Regions from separate parts of the Streptomyces sp. NPDC058375 genome, predicted to be linked through region 1. Evidence: riboswitches for the same ligand, from Rfam matches in the RefSeq annotation. Region 1 holds a riboswitch; each other region holds the start of a gene.
What was found. A riboswitch is a leader RNA that binds a small molecule or an ion and turns the genes downstream of it on or off. The one in region 1 is predicted to bind cyclic di-AMP.
Positions count from the first base shown of each region.

Region 2: another riboswitch for cyclic di-AMP. It lies ahead of ACFWM7_RS15990 (M23 family metallopeptidase); the one in region 1 lies ahead of ACFWM7_RS17020 (M23 family metallopeptidase).
Region 3: another riboswitch for cyclic di-AMP. It lies ahead of ACFWM7_RS18370 (NlpC/P60 family protein); the one in region 1 lies ahead of ACFWM7_RS17020 (M23 family metallopeptidase).

Region 1 covers NZ_JBHXJG010000091.1:6,022-10,228, reverse strand. The annotation lists gene ACFWM7_RS17030 (M16 family metallopeptidase) at 1-567, shown strand, start outside; gene ACFWM7_RS17025 (M16 family metallopeptidase) at 594-1,964, shown strand; cyclic di-AMP (ydaO/yuaA leader) riboswitch at 2,189-2,356, shown strand; gene ACFWM7_RS17020 (M23 family metallopeptidase) at 2,371-3,192, shown strand; gene ACFWM7_RS17015 (GntR family transcriptional regulator) at 3,368-4,075, shown strand.
Region 2 covers NZ_JBHXJG010000082.1:22,297-26,503, forward strand. The annotation lists gene ACFWM7_RS15980 (hypothetical protein) at 1-175, opposite strand, end outside; gene ACFWM7_RS15985 (aldo/keto reductase) at 336-1,280, opposite strand; gene ACFWM7_RS15990 (M23 family metallopeptidase) at 1,429-2,460, opposite strand; cyclic di-AMP (ydaO/yuaA leader) riboswitch at 2,472-2,624, opposite strand; gene ACFWM7_RS15995 (PP2C family protein-serine/threonine phosphatase) at 2,835-4,058, opposite strand; gene ACFWM7_RS16000 (MerR family transcriptional regulator) at 4,201-4,207, opposite strand, start outside.
Region 3 covers NZ_JBHXJG010000102.1:19,141-23,347, reverse strand. The annotation lists gene pcrA (DNA helicase PcrA) at 1-1,122, opposite strand, end outside; cyclic di-AMP (ydaO/yuaA leader) riboswitch at 1,381-1,547, shown strand; gene ACFWM7_RS18370 (NlpC/P60 family protein) at 1,555-2,748, shown strand; gene ACFWM7_RS18365 (hypothetical protein) at 2,803-3,156, opposite strand; gene ACFWM7_RS18360 (NlpC/P60 family protein) at 3,359-4,207, shown strand, end outside.

The sequences.
Region 1 (4,207 bases):
CGCCTCCCGCACGACGGCACCCGCGCCTGCGACGCCGCCGACCTGGCGCTCACCGTGCTCGGCGGCGGCGAGTCCTCCCGGCTGCACAACCGCCTGGTCCGCCGCGACCGTACGGCGGTGGCGGCGGGCTTCGGGCTGCTGCGGCTCGCCGGGGCGCCCTCGCTGGGCTGGCTGGACGTGAAGACCTCCGGCGGTGTCGAGGTGGAGACGATCGAGGCCGCCGTCGACGAGGAGCTGGCCCGGTTCGCCGCCGAGGGGCCCACCCCCGAGGAAATGGAGCGGGCCCAGGCGCAGTTGGAGCGCGAGTGGCTCGACCGGCTCGGCACGGTCGCCGGCCGCGCCGACGAACTGTGCCGTTACGCCGTCCTGTTCGGTGACCCGCAGCTCGCCCTGACCGCCGTGGGCCGCGTCCTGGACGTCACCGCCGAGGAGGTGCGCGCGGCGGCCGAGGCAGCCCTGCGCCCCGACAACCGGGCGGTGCTGGTCTACGAGCCCATCGAGCCGGCCGACGAGGCGGACGAGGATGCCGAAGAGGCCACTGACGCGCCCGAGGGGGCGGACAAGTGAGCGACGCCGCCGTGACTGGAGTAGCCATGGAGTTCCACCCGCAGCCCACCGCCGGCACGGCCCGCCCCTGGGCCTTCCCGGCGCCCGAACGCGGCGCCCTGCCCAACGGGCTGACCGTGCTGCGCTGCCACCGCCCCGGCCAGAAGGTCGTCGCCGTGGAAATCTTCCTGGACGCGCCGCTGGAGGCCGAGCCCGAGGGCCTGGACGGCGTGGCCACGATCATGTCGCGGGCGCTCTCCGAGGGCACCGACAAGCGCAGCGCCGAGGAGTTCGCCGCCGAGCTGGAGCGCTGCGGCGCCACGCTCGACGCGCACGCCGACCACCCCGGCGTCCGGGTCTCCCTGGAGGTTCCCGCCTCCCGGCTGGCCAAGGCGCTCGGGCTGGTCGCCGAGGCGCTCCGGGCCCCCGCCTTCACCGAGAGCGAGATCGAGCGCCTGGTGGGCAACCGCCTCGACGAGATCCCGCACGAGCACGCCAACCCGTCCCGGCGCGCCGCCAAGCAGCTCTCCAAGGAGCTGTTCCCGGCCACCGCCCGGATGTCCCGCCCGCGTCTGGGCACCGAGGAGACGGTCCGGCGGATCGACCAGGCCGCCGTCCGCGCCTTCTTCGACGCCCACATCCGCCCGTCCACCGCGACGGCCGTGATCGTCGGCGACCTCACCGGCATCGACCTGGACGCGCTGCTGGCGGAGACCCTCGGAGACTGGTCGGGCAACGCGGGCCAGGCCCGCCCGGTGCCGCCCATCACGGCGGACGACACCGGTCGCGTGGTCATCGTGGACCGCCCCGGCGCGGTCCAGACCCAGCTGCTGATCGGCCGGATCGGCGCCGACCGCCACGAGCGCGTGTGGCCCGCTCAGGTGCTCGGTACGTACTGCCTGGGCGGCACCCTCACCTCCCGTCTCGACCGGGTGCTGCGCGAGGAGAAGGGCTACACCTACGGGGTGCGCGCCTTCGCCCAGGTGCTGCGCTCCTCCGGCCCCGACTCGGGCGGCGCGGCGATGCTCGCGATCAGCGGCTCGGTGGACACCGAGTCCACCGGACCGGCCCTGGACGACCTCTGGAAGGTCCTGCGGACGCTGGCCGCCGAGGGGCTGACCGACGCCGAGCGCGAGACGGCCGTGCAGAACCTGGTGGGCGTCGCCCCGCTGAAGTTCGAGACCGCCGCCTCCGTCGCGAGCACGCTGGCCGACCAGGTCGAGCAGCACCTCCCCGACGACTACCAGGCCCACCTCTACGCCCGGCTCGCCGAGACCGGCACCGTCGAGGCGACCGCCGCGGTGGTCAGCGCCTTCCCGGTGGACCGGCTGGTCACGGTCCTCGTGGGGGACGCCGCGCAGATCGAGGAGCCGGTGAAGGCCCTCGGCATCGGAGAGGTGTCCGTCGTCACCGGCTGACACACCGTTGCGGCCCACTGCCGTGAACAGGACCCCGACGAAAGAAAATTCGCCGGGGTCCTGCGCTTTTGCCCGTTTGGTGAACTTCACCCCCTTCGTGGCAGAGGTTGCCTGTCTGCCCTGTGGGATGCGCGACAAATCCCCTTGTCCGTTTGGTGCGGGGAAGTCGTCCCGCCTAGCGTCGGCTCGGCTGTCCGTCACCCGTATGCCGCACCCGCGGCGCCGGGCAGTCATCGCCGAGTCCCCGTCAGGCGCGAGCCTGGGGAGCCGGGGACCCAACGCAGTCCCTGGGGTGAATCGGAGGCCCGTGCCGCGAACCGGCGCGGGGATCCGTAGGAGACCTTCCTGCTCCGAACCCGTCAGCTAACCCGGTAGGCGAGAAGGAAGGAAAGGAACCAGCCCCTCCATGGCGTTCACCCGTGCCACCGGGAAGCACCGTGCCCCGAGCCGCCTCACGCGCCGGAGCGCCCACGTCGCCGGCATCGCGGCCCTGGCCACCACCGGAGTCATCGGCTCGCTGTCCTCCCCGGCCCTCGCCGCGGACACCGAGGCCGCCAAGGTCGCCGACACCGGCCTCACCCAGGCCATCTCCCTCGACGCCACCCTCGCCGAGCAGATCGACGCCCAGGCCCACGCCCAGAAGCAGCAGGCCGAGGCGGTCGCGAAGGCGAAGGCCAAGGCCGCCGCCGAGGCCCGCGAGAAGGCCGCCAAGGCCAAGGCGAAGGCCGAGGCCGAGGCCGAGCGCAAGGCCGAGGCCCGCGCCAAGGAGGTCCGCGAGGAGAAGGCCCGTGCCGCCCGCGCCGCCGAGCGCGCCCGGCTGAACGCCTTCCACCTCCCGGTGGCCGGCTCTCACGTCACCACCGGCTACAACACCGGCGGCTCCCTCTGGTCCTCCGGCAGCCACTCCGGCGTGGACTTCCAGGCCGCCTCCGGCAGTTCCGTCGTCGCGGTCGGCGCCGGCACGGTCGTCGAGGCCGGCTGGGGCGGCGCGTACGGCAACAACATCGTGCTCCGGATGACGGACGGCACGTACACCCAGTACGGCCACCTCTCCTCGATCGGCGTCTCCGTCGGCCAGAGCGTCTCCTCCGGCCAGCAGATCGGGCTCTCCGGCTCCACCGGCAACTCCACCGGCCCGCACCTGCACTTCGAGGCCCGCACCAGCCCCGACTACGGCTCCGACATGGACCCCGTCGGCTACCTGCGCTCGCACGGCCTCAACGTCTGACCCACCCCGTACGACCCCGTCCGAAGGCCCCGCACCCGCCGGGGCCTTCGCAATTCCGGCGTGAAGATATCCACGGATTCCGACCTCCCATCGGAAATTCCGACGGATTGTCATAGAGTCACGGAACAGACGTCGGGCGGCCGCGTTTCGCGGGGATCAAGGCGGAGGTTCGGATATGCGCATTCCCGCGCATTCGGTATGCACGGCAATCCGTGACGACATCGTCTCCGGTGTCTACGAGCGCGGCAGCCGCCTCACCGAGGAGTTGCTGGCCCGCCGCTACGGGGTCTCCCGCGTCCCGGTCCGCGAGGCGCTGCGCACCCTGGAGTCCGAGGGCTTCGTGGTCACCCGTAGACACGCCGGCGCCTGTGTGGCCGAGCCCACCGTGCAGGAGGCGGCCGACCTCCTGGAGGTGCGGACGCTCCTGGAGCCACTGGGTGCGGCCCGCGCCGCCCAGCGCCGCACGGAAGCCCATCTCAAGGTGCTCCGCGGCCTGGTCAGGCTGGGCCAGGAGCGGGCCCGCCGGGGCGAGGGCGAGGATCTGCGCTCGCTGGGCGGCTGGTTCCACGAGACCCTCGCCCAGGCCTCCGGCAGCCCCGGGCTCATCGCGTTGCTCACCCAGCTCCGGCACAAGATCGCCTGGATGTACGCGGTCGAGCAGGAGGCCCGCCCGGCCGACGCCTGGGCCGAGCGCGGCGCGATCGTGGACGCCGTGGCGCGCGGCGACGCGGAACGGGCGAGGGCGCTGACCGCCCAGCACGCGGAACGCTTCACCGCCGCGCACCGGCTCCGCCGCCCGGATCTCCCGGGGCGGCGCACCACACCCGTTCCCCCGGTGAGAACTTCGCAACACGGCGTAAACACGGCGGGCGTCCGGCATTAACAAATGCGCCGTATACAAAGAGAAGTAATTGCGGAGCGTTATTTACGCTGCCCGATTATCGAGGTGCAGCTCTCTCCCGAGAACGAAAGAGCCGTGATCCCTTCACGGGGTCACGGCTCTCGCGGGTCGTAT
Region 2 (4,207 bases), on a different contig from region 1:
CATGTCCGACCTGACCGAGGTCGTCGTCGAAGACGACGTAGTCCTCTGTACCGGGGCCGGCGCCCATGTGCGGACCGCCGGGGTCATAACTGGGAACCCCGTTCAGCCGCATACTCGAACCGTGCTGGGCCGCCACATCCGCCTTCTGCTGCTGCCATTCGTCCTCGAATGTCACACCATCCCCCGTTCTGATGTTCCCATCACTCACGCGTCGGGAACGCTACCCAAGGCCAAGACAGGTTTTCAAAGGGGGTGGTCGGTATGACCGGCATAACGAACGCCCCAAGTGAACAGTGTTACTAGGGCGTTGGCGTCTGCCCCCGGACAGTGCCCCGTCAGGCCGACGCCTCCGTGAGCAGCGCGACCTCCTGGTCCGTCAGCTTCAGGTCGGCGACCGCGACGAGGGCGGGGAGCTGTTCGACCGTACGGGCGGAGGCGATCGGGGCGGCGACGGTCGGCTGGGCGGCGAGCCAGGCGAGGGCCACCGTCGCGATCTCGGCGTTCCGGTCGCCGGCGACCCGGTCGAGGGCGGCCAGCACCTTGCGGCCGCGTTCCGACTCCAGGTGGCCGCCGGCCTTCGCGGAGCGCGCGCTGTCCACGTTCGCGCCGGGGCGGTACTTGCCGGTGAGGAAGCCGGAGGCGAGCGCGTAGTACGGGACGGCGGCGAGGCCGGCGTCGGCCGCGGTGTCCTGGAGAGGACCTTCGTAGGTGTCGCGGGAGACGAGGTTGTAGTGCGGCTGGAGCGCGACGTACCGGGCGAGGCCCTCGCGCTCGGAGAAGTCGAGGGAGGCCCGCAGCCGTTCCGGACTGATGTTGGAGGCAGCGATATGGCGCACCTTGCCCTCCTTCACCAGCTGGTCGAGGGCGGTGATGATCTCCTCGACCGGGACGGTCTCGTCGTCGAAGTGCGTGTAGTAGAGGTCGATGTGGTCGGTGCCGAGGCGGCGCAGCGACTGCTCGGCCGCGCCCTTGACGGTGGCGGCGGAGAGCCCCTTGTAGTCGGGGTGGGCGCCGGCCTTGGTGGCGAGGACGATGTCGGACCGGTTGGAGCGGGAAGCGAGCCACTTGCCGATGACGGTCTCGGATTCGCCGCCGTGGTTGCCCTCGACCCAGGCGGAGTACGCGTCGGCGGTGTCGACGAAGTTGCCGCCGGCCGCGGCGTACGCGTCCAGGACGGCGAAGGACTGTTCCTCGTCCGCCGTCCAGCCGAAGACGTTGCCGCCGAGGGAGAGGGGGAAGACCTGGAGGTCGGAGCTGCCGAGCGTGCGCAGAGAAGTCATGTGGGTGTTCAACGGCGGTGGCGGAGCCACATATTCCGCCCCCTGGCCCCGCCGGTCGCCGGACAGACCGGCAGCCCTGACGTCGGGGGGTGTGCGTCAGGGCTGCCGGGGTTTCAGGGGGGTGCCGTCCTCGCGGGGGCGGCGGGTGTCAGACCGAGAGGCCCTTGCTGGTCAGCCAGGCCATCGGGTCCATCGCGGAGCCGCCCGCGGTGCGGACCTCCATGTGGAGGTGGACGCCGGTCACGTTGCCGGTGGCGCCCATGCGGCCGATGGTCTCGCCGGTGGTGACCTTCTGGCCGACCGAGACGTCGATCGAGGACTGGTGGGCGTACCAGATCTCCGTGCCGTCATCGAGCTGGAGAACCGTGCGGTAGCCGTAGGATCCGGACCAGCCGGCCGACGTGATCGTGCCGCTGTGCACGGCCTTGAGCGGCGAACCGGCCGCCCCGGCGAAGTCCAGGCCGGTGTGCTGGCCGGAGGACCACATCGCGCCGGACTGACCGTAGGTCGAGCTGATCGTGTAGGAGGAGGCGGGCAGCGAGAAGCTGGCGGCGAGCTTGGCGAGACGCTCCTCCTCCGCCTTCTTCTTCGCCGCTTCCTCCGCGGCCTTCTTCTTCGCGGCGGCTTCGGCCTCGGCCTCGTCCTGCTGCTTCTTGGCCTCCTCCGCCGCCTTCTCGGCCGCGGCCTTCTCGGCGGCGGCCCTGGCGTCGGCGTCGGCGCTGGCCTGCTGCTGCTCGGCCTGCTGGAGGATCCGGGTGCGCAGCGCCTCGCCGGCGTCGGTGCCCTGCTCGGCCTCGGCGCTGGTGAGCCCGGCGGTGGTGAGCGGCGCGGCCGCGGCGACCGGGACGGCCTCCGCGTCGTCGGACATGAAGGACCCGACGCCGGGGAGGGACTTGGCGTCGGGAAGGTTGTCCGCGATGGAATCGGGAAGAGAGATGGAGACCGGTGCCTTGTTCTGAGCGGTGGCCATGCCACCCGCTCCGACGGCCGCTATGACGCCGACCCCGAGGACGGTGGAGCTACGGGCCAGACCACGCTGCTTGGCTACGCGGTGCCTGCCGCGCACGGGACGGATGGACTCCTCGGTGGGATTCCACTCCCCCACTGACTGCTCCGCGCCACCGTAGATGTCGGTGCTGAAGGGTGACGGGGCCTCAGGGGCAGGCTTGTTGGACGCCACGTGGGCGCACTCCTTTCCTTCCTTCTCGCCTACCGGGTTAGCTGACGGGTTCGGAGCAGGAAGGTCTCCTACGGGCCCCTCCGCCTCTCACGAGACGCAGGCGTCCGATTCACCCCATGTAGGTGGTTCCCCGGTTCCCTTGCGGAATTCGGCGCTCGCGCGCGGCGCCGTCTCTGACGACGGCTGTGACGACCGCGCTGCGTTATCGAACGTTAATAGACGCACGGGCCCGATTCCAAGCTGTTCCTGTTGATCATTAACGAACAGGGAGGGGATGTACGGGGCACAAGTGGGTGGAATCGGGCGACTTGACTCGGGCTCAGCCGCACCCCTTTTTCTGACAGTGCGTCAAATGTTATGCGGAGCGACGCCTTTCAGTTACGCACCGTGTCACCGCCCCGGCCCACGATCTTCACCGTCGTCCGGCGCACGGGCTGCCCCTCCGCCGGCCGGCCGACCGCGATGAGCGCCATGTCGTCCGTGGTCCGCCCGCCGGTGTGCAGCCGTACGTCGTCGGTCAGCGCCGACAGCAGCTCCTCCGGCCCCGGGAAGATCCGGCCGCGCAGCCGGGCCGCCGGATCGTAGAAGACCCCGTTCGCGTCCCGGGCCTCGGACAGGCCGTCCGTGAAGGCGAGGAGCGTCGCCCCGGGAGGCATCGCCCACTCGTCGGCCCGGTCCGGCCACACCCCCAGGTCCATCCCCAGCGGCAGCGCGGGCACCGAGGGCGCCAGCACCTCCAGGGCGCCGTCCGCGTGGAGCAGGATCGGCTCGGGGTGGCCGCGGTTGACCAGGCGGACCGTGGCCGCCCCGGGCGGGATCTCGGCCAGTACGGCGGTGATGAACCCCTCCATGGCGTCCAGCCCGTACCGCCGCGTCCCTTCCCGGGCCAGCGCCCGCTCCAGCCGCTGGGCCACGCCCTCCAGCGAACGCTCCTGCTCGGCGGCCTCCCGGAACGCCCCGATGATCACCGCCACCGTTCCGACGGCGCCCAGCCCCTTGCCGCGGACGTCGCCGACCACGACCCGTACGCCGTACGGGGTGTCCGCGACGGCGTACAGGTCGCCGCCCACGAACTCGTCCGCCTGCGCCGCCTCGTACCGCGCGGCCACCTGCAGCCCGCCGATCCGCTCGGCCGGCGTCGGCAGCACGGCCCGCATGGCGGTCTCGGCGACGGCACGGGCCGAGGCGAGCTGGTCGTTGCCGCGCCGCACGACGCCGTTGATGACGAGGGCCAGCACCGAGCCCGTGAGCACGGTGATCATCTCGATGACCGGGACCACCTGGGTGGACGTCCCGTCGGAGATCCGCATCACGGTGACGGAGACGACCGCGGCGATCCCGGTGCGGACGGTCCGGGACAGCGAGAAGAACGGGGCGGCGATCAGCGGGGCCGCGACGAAGAGGGGGACGGCGGTGAAGTTGGGCGGGGCCAGCGAGTCGAAGAGCAGCCCGCCGATGATCAGCAGGGCGGGCAGCGTCCGGATGAACCGCCCGGTGCCCCGCCCGCCGGGTGTCAGCTCGCCCTCCCGGGAGCCGAACACCACACGGCCCACGGCGTCGACGTTCCCCACCGTGCCGCTGCGCCGTCTCTCGGCCATCCCCACCTGTGCACTCCTGCCCGGTCCACCCACGGCTGCGGACGGTACCGCGCCCCGTCCAGGCTTCCCGGAGCCGCGCCGAGCGGCGACCGGGCATCGGCCGAATAGGGGGACCTGCGGATGGCGGCCCGGCCGGCCGTGGTCAGTCG
Region 3 (4,207 bases), on a different contig from region 1:
GTTCTTCGGGCGGCGGCTCTCGTTGCGCTCGATGACGGCGTTGGCGGCGGTGAGGATCGTCTGCGTGGAGCGGTAGTTCTGCTCCAGCAGGATCGTCGTCGCGCTCGGGTAGTCCTCCTCGAACTGGAGGATGTTGCGGATGGTCGCGCCCCGGAAGGCGTAGATCGACTGGTCCGCGTCACCGACCACGCACAGCTCGGCGGGGGCGTCGTTCTCCCCGGCGGGGCCGACCAGCTCACGGACCAGCGTGTACTGGGCGTGGTTGGTGTCCTGGTACTCGTCGACGAGGACGTGGCGGAAGCGGCGGCGGTAGTGCTCGGCGACGTCCGGGAAGGCCTGGAGGAGGTGGACCGTCGTCATGATGATGTCGTCGAAGTCCAGGGCGTTGGCCTCGCGGAGGCGGGCCTGGTAGAGCGCGTACGCCTGGGCGAGGGTCTTCTCGAAACCATCCGCTGCCTGCCCCGCGAAGGTCTCCTCGTCGATGAGCTCGTTCTTGAGGTTGGAGACCTTGGCGGTGAAGGACTTCGGCGGATAGCGCTTGGGGTCCAGGTCCAGATCGCGGCAGACCAGGGCCATCAGACGCTTGGAGTCGGCGGCGTCGTAGATCGAGAACGACGAGGTGAAGCCGAGCTTCTTCGACTCGCGGCGCAGGATGCGGACGCACGCGCTGTGGAAGGTCATGACCCACATGGCGTTGGCACGCGGGCCCACGAGCTGCTCGACGCGCTCCTTCATCTCACCGGCGGCCTTGTTGGTGAAGGTGATCGCGAGGATCTGCCCGGGGTGCGTACCGCGCTCGGCCAGCAGGTGGGCGATGCGGTGGGTGAGCACCCGGGTCTTGCCGGAGCCGGCCCCGGCAACGATGAGCAGCGGGGATCCGGCGTGCACGACGGCGGCGCGCTGCTCGGTGTTGAGCCCGTCGAGCAGCGCGGCGGAGTCGATCGCCGGGCGCGGGTGACCGTCGCGGTAGTACCCGTCCCGGGGCGGCGGGGGCGCGTCGTAGACGCCCTCGAAGAGTCCCTCCGGCACCGCTTCGGGCGCGTGGCCCTCGGGGGGCGGCGGGGGGCCGTCCTCCGCGGGCTGGAGGCCGGTCAGGAAGTTGTCGTCAAAGAGGCTGCTCATCGCCTCCCGAGTCTAGGCGGCCGCACTGACAACGTTCGGCCGAAGGCCGGAAGGGGCGGTTCTCACCCGTACGCACGGAGAGCGGACGTCCACGTTCCGTGAAGGAGTGCCCGGTCGGAGGGGGTGCGGGCGGCCCGATCCGGAAAGGTCACGAAAATGTATCGGGCATATCGCTCATCGTCCTTCCCAGCGGTGGGCCGGGTTGGCTAGCGTGCTCGGTCAGGTGATCCGTACCTCCCTGAGGCGAACCGCGCCTGACGGACACCTCCGCCGAATCCGTCCTGCCGTCCTGGCCGTTCGGAACCGGGGACCCACACGCAGAACCGGGGTGAATCGGTCCGTGCCCTCGCATCCGGACCGTAGGACAGCCTTCCGTTCCGTCCGAACCCGACAGCTAACCCGGTAGGCGGTCCACGGAAGGAGATGCCGGTCTTGGCATCGCATCGCAAGCCGCGCACGAAGGTGCGCACCACCACCCCTGCCGTCGGGCTGACGACGGCCGCGCTGGCCTCCGTGACGCTGCTCTCCACGCAGAGCGCCACGGCCGCGCCCGCGGAGCCGAAGCCCGCCATCGAGGACGTACAGAAAAAGGTCGACGCCCTGTACCGGCAGGCGGGCACCGCGACCCAGGAGTACAACCGGGCCAAGTCCGCCTCCGCCTCCCAGCAGAAGAAGGTCGACACGCTGCTCTCGGACGTGGCGAAGCGGACGGAGAAGATCAACGAGGCGCGCCGGGCACTGGGCTCCTACGCGGCGGCCCAGTACCGCGACGGGGGCGTCGCGCCCATGGCGACGTTCTTCCTGGCGGAGGACCCGCAGGGGTACTTCGACCAGAGCCGGCTGATGGACCGGGCGACGGAGCGGCAGCAGAAGGCCGTGAGCGAGTTCCGTGCGCAGCAGGCGTCGGCGGCGAAGAAGCGCGCGGAGGCGGTGAAGAGCCTGGAGACCCTCACCGAGACGCAGGCCACGCTCGCCTCCAGCAAGAAGGACGTGCAGGCCAAGCTCACCGAGGCCCGGGGCCTGCTGTCCCGGCTGACCGCCGAGGAGAAGGCGCGGCTGGCGGAGCTGGAGCGCAAGAAGGAGGCCGAGGCGAAGGAGAAGGCGGCGAAGCTGGCCGCCCGCCAGGCCGCCGAGGCGAAGGAGAAGGCCGAGGCCGAGGAGAAGGCCCGCGAGGAGACCGCGAAGGAGTCCGGCGGCGGTTCGGGATCCGGATCGGGCGCCGGTACGGGCACGGGCTCCGGCTCCGGCTCCGGCTCCGGCGCGGGCAGCAGTTACGCCGCCAAGGCGGAGAAGGTGCTGGCCTTCGCCCGCGCCCAGATCGGGAAGCCGTACGTGTGGGGCGCGTCGGGCCCATCCTCGTACGACTGCTCGGGGCTGACGCAGGCGGCCTGGCGCGAGGCGGGCGTGACCCTGCCCCGGACGACCTGGGACCAGGTCGAGGTCGGCACCCGGGTCGCCACGTCCGACCTCCAGCCCGGGGACCTGGTCTTCTTCTACGACGACATCAGCCACGTCGGCATCTACAAGGGCGACGGGATGATGATCCACGCCCCGAAGCCGGGTGCGAACGTGCGCGAGGAGTCGATCTACTACATGCCGATCTACGGGAGCGTGCGCCCGGCGTGACACAGGGCGGGGGCGGCCGGTGACCGGCCGCCCCCGAAAGGTTCAGGTCCGGACTCAGGTCCAGACGGTGGCGATGAAGATGTTGACGACCGTCAGCCCGCCGACCGCCATGAAGGCGCCCTTGTCGACCTTCTCCTCGTCGCGCTTGACGTAGACGAGGGCGAGGATCACGACCAGCAGCGCCAGCTTGATGCCGATCTTGACGTTGTTCACGGTCTGGTCGTCGGCCTGGTTGAGGCCGACGAGGGCGATGCCGGTGACGAGCATGGTCAGGGCCCCGTGGAGCATGGCCGGACCGAAGCGGGCGGTGCCCTCCCCCACGGCCTTCATCTGCGTCAGGAAGCCGCCCAGCAGAGAGGCGATGCCGATGATGTGCAGGGCGACGACAACATTGATGAGTACGTCCATGGCTCGGGAGCCTAGCCATGGCCAAGGTTTTACCTTTCAGTGAGGCAAGCCTTCCTCGATCGCTTTGATCATCCGTGACCGGCGAAACGTCACATCAGGGCAATAGCTGTCATGGCGCCTCTTTTCTCCGCGCCGGGATTAGCGTCCATCCCGGACCCGCCGCCACCCCCGGCGGGCAGCCGACAGGAAGGATGCCGCCCCCGTGGCAGCGCACCGCAGGTCAGCCCACCGAAAACCCAAGCAGCGCCCGCTCACCGGCCCTGCTGCCCGCACCGCCGCCACCCTGGCGCTCGCCGGGGCCGCCACCGCCGGCTCGGTCACCGGGGCGGGCGCGGCCCCCGCCGAACCGGCCCCCACCACAGCCCAGGTCAAGGCGAAGGTCGACCGGCTCTACCACGACGCCGAGGTCGCCACCGAGAAGTACAACGGGGCGAAGGAGAAGGCGGAAGCCGCCACCCGCACCGTCGACGCCCTGACCGACGAGGCCGCCCGCCGCACCGACCGCCTCAACACCGCCCGGCACGCGCTCGGTTCGCTGGCCACCGCGCAGTACCGTTCCGGCACCCTCGACCCGGCCCTGCAACTGGCGCTCTCCTCCGACCCCGACGCCTATCTGGAACGCGCCTCCTACCTCGACCGGGCGGGCGACCGGCAGAGCGGCCTGCTGCGGAACATCAAGCGGCAGGTCTCCCAGATCACCGGCGTCAAGGCCCGCGCCGACCGGGAGACCGAACGCCTCGCCGCCCGCCGCGCCGAACTGCACGAGCACCGCACCGCGATCCGCACCAAGCTGGCCGACGCCCGGAAGCTGCTGGACACCCTGACCGCCGCCGAGCGCGCCGACTTCGAGCGCACCGCCGACGCCCGGCACGGCGGCGGCCCGGCCCACGCCGACCGCTCCACGGCCCGCAGCGGCCCGGTATCGGCGCCCAACTCCCGCGCCGGGCAGGCCATCGCCTTCGCCCACGGCGCGATCGGCAAGCCATACGTCTGGGGCGCCACCGGCCCGAACGCCTTCGACTGCTCCGGCCTCACCCAGGCGGCCTGGAAG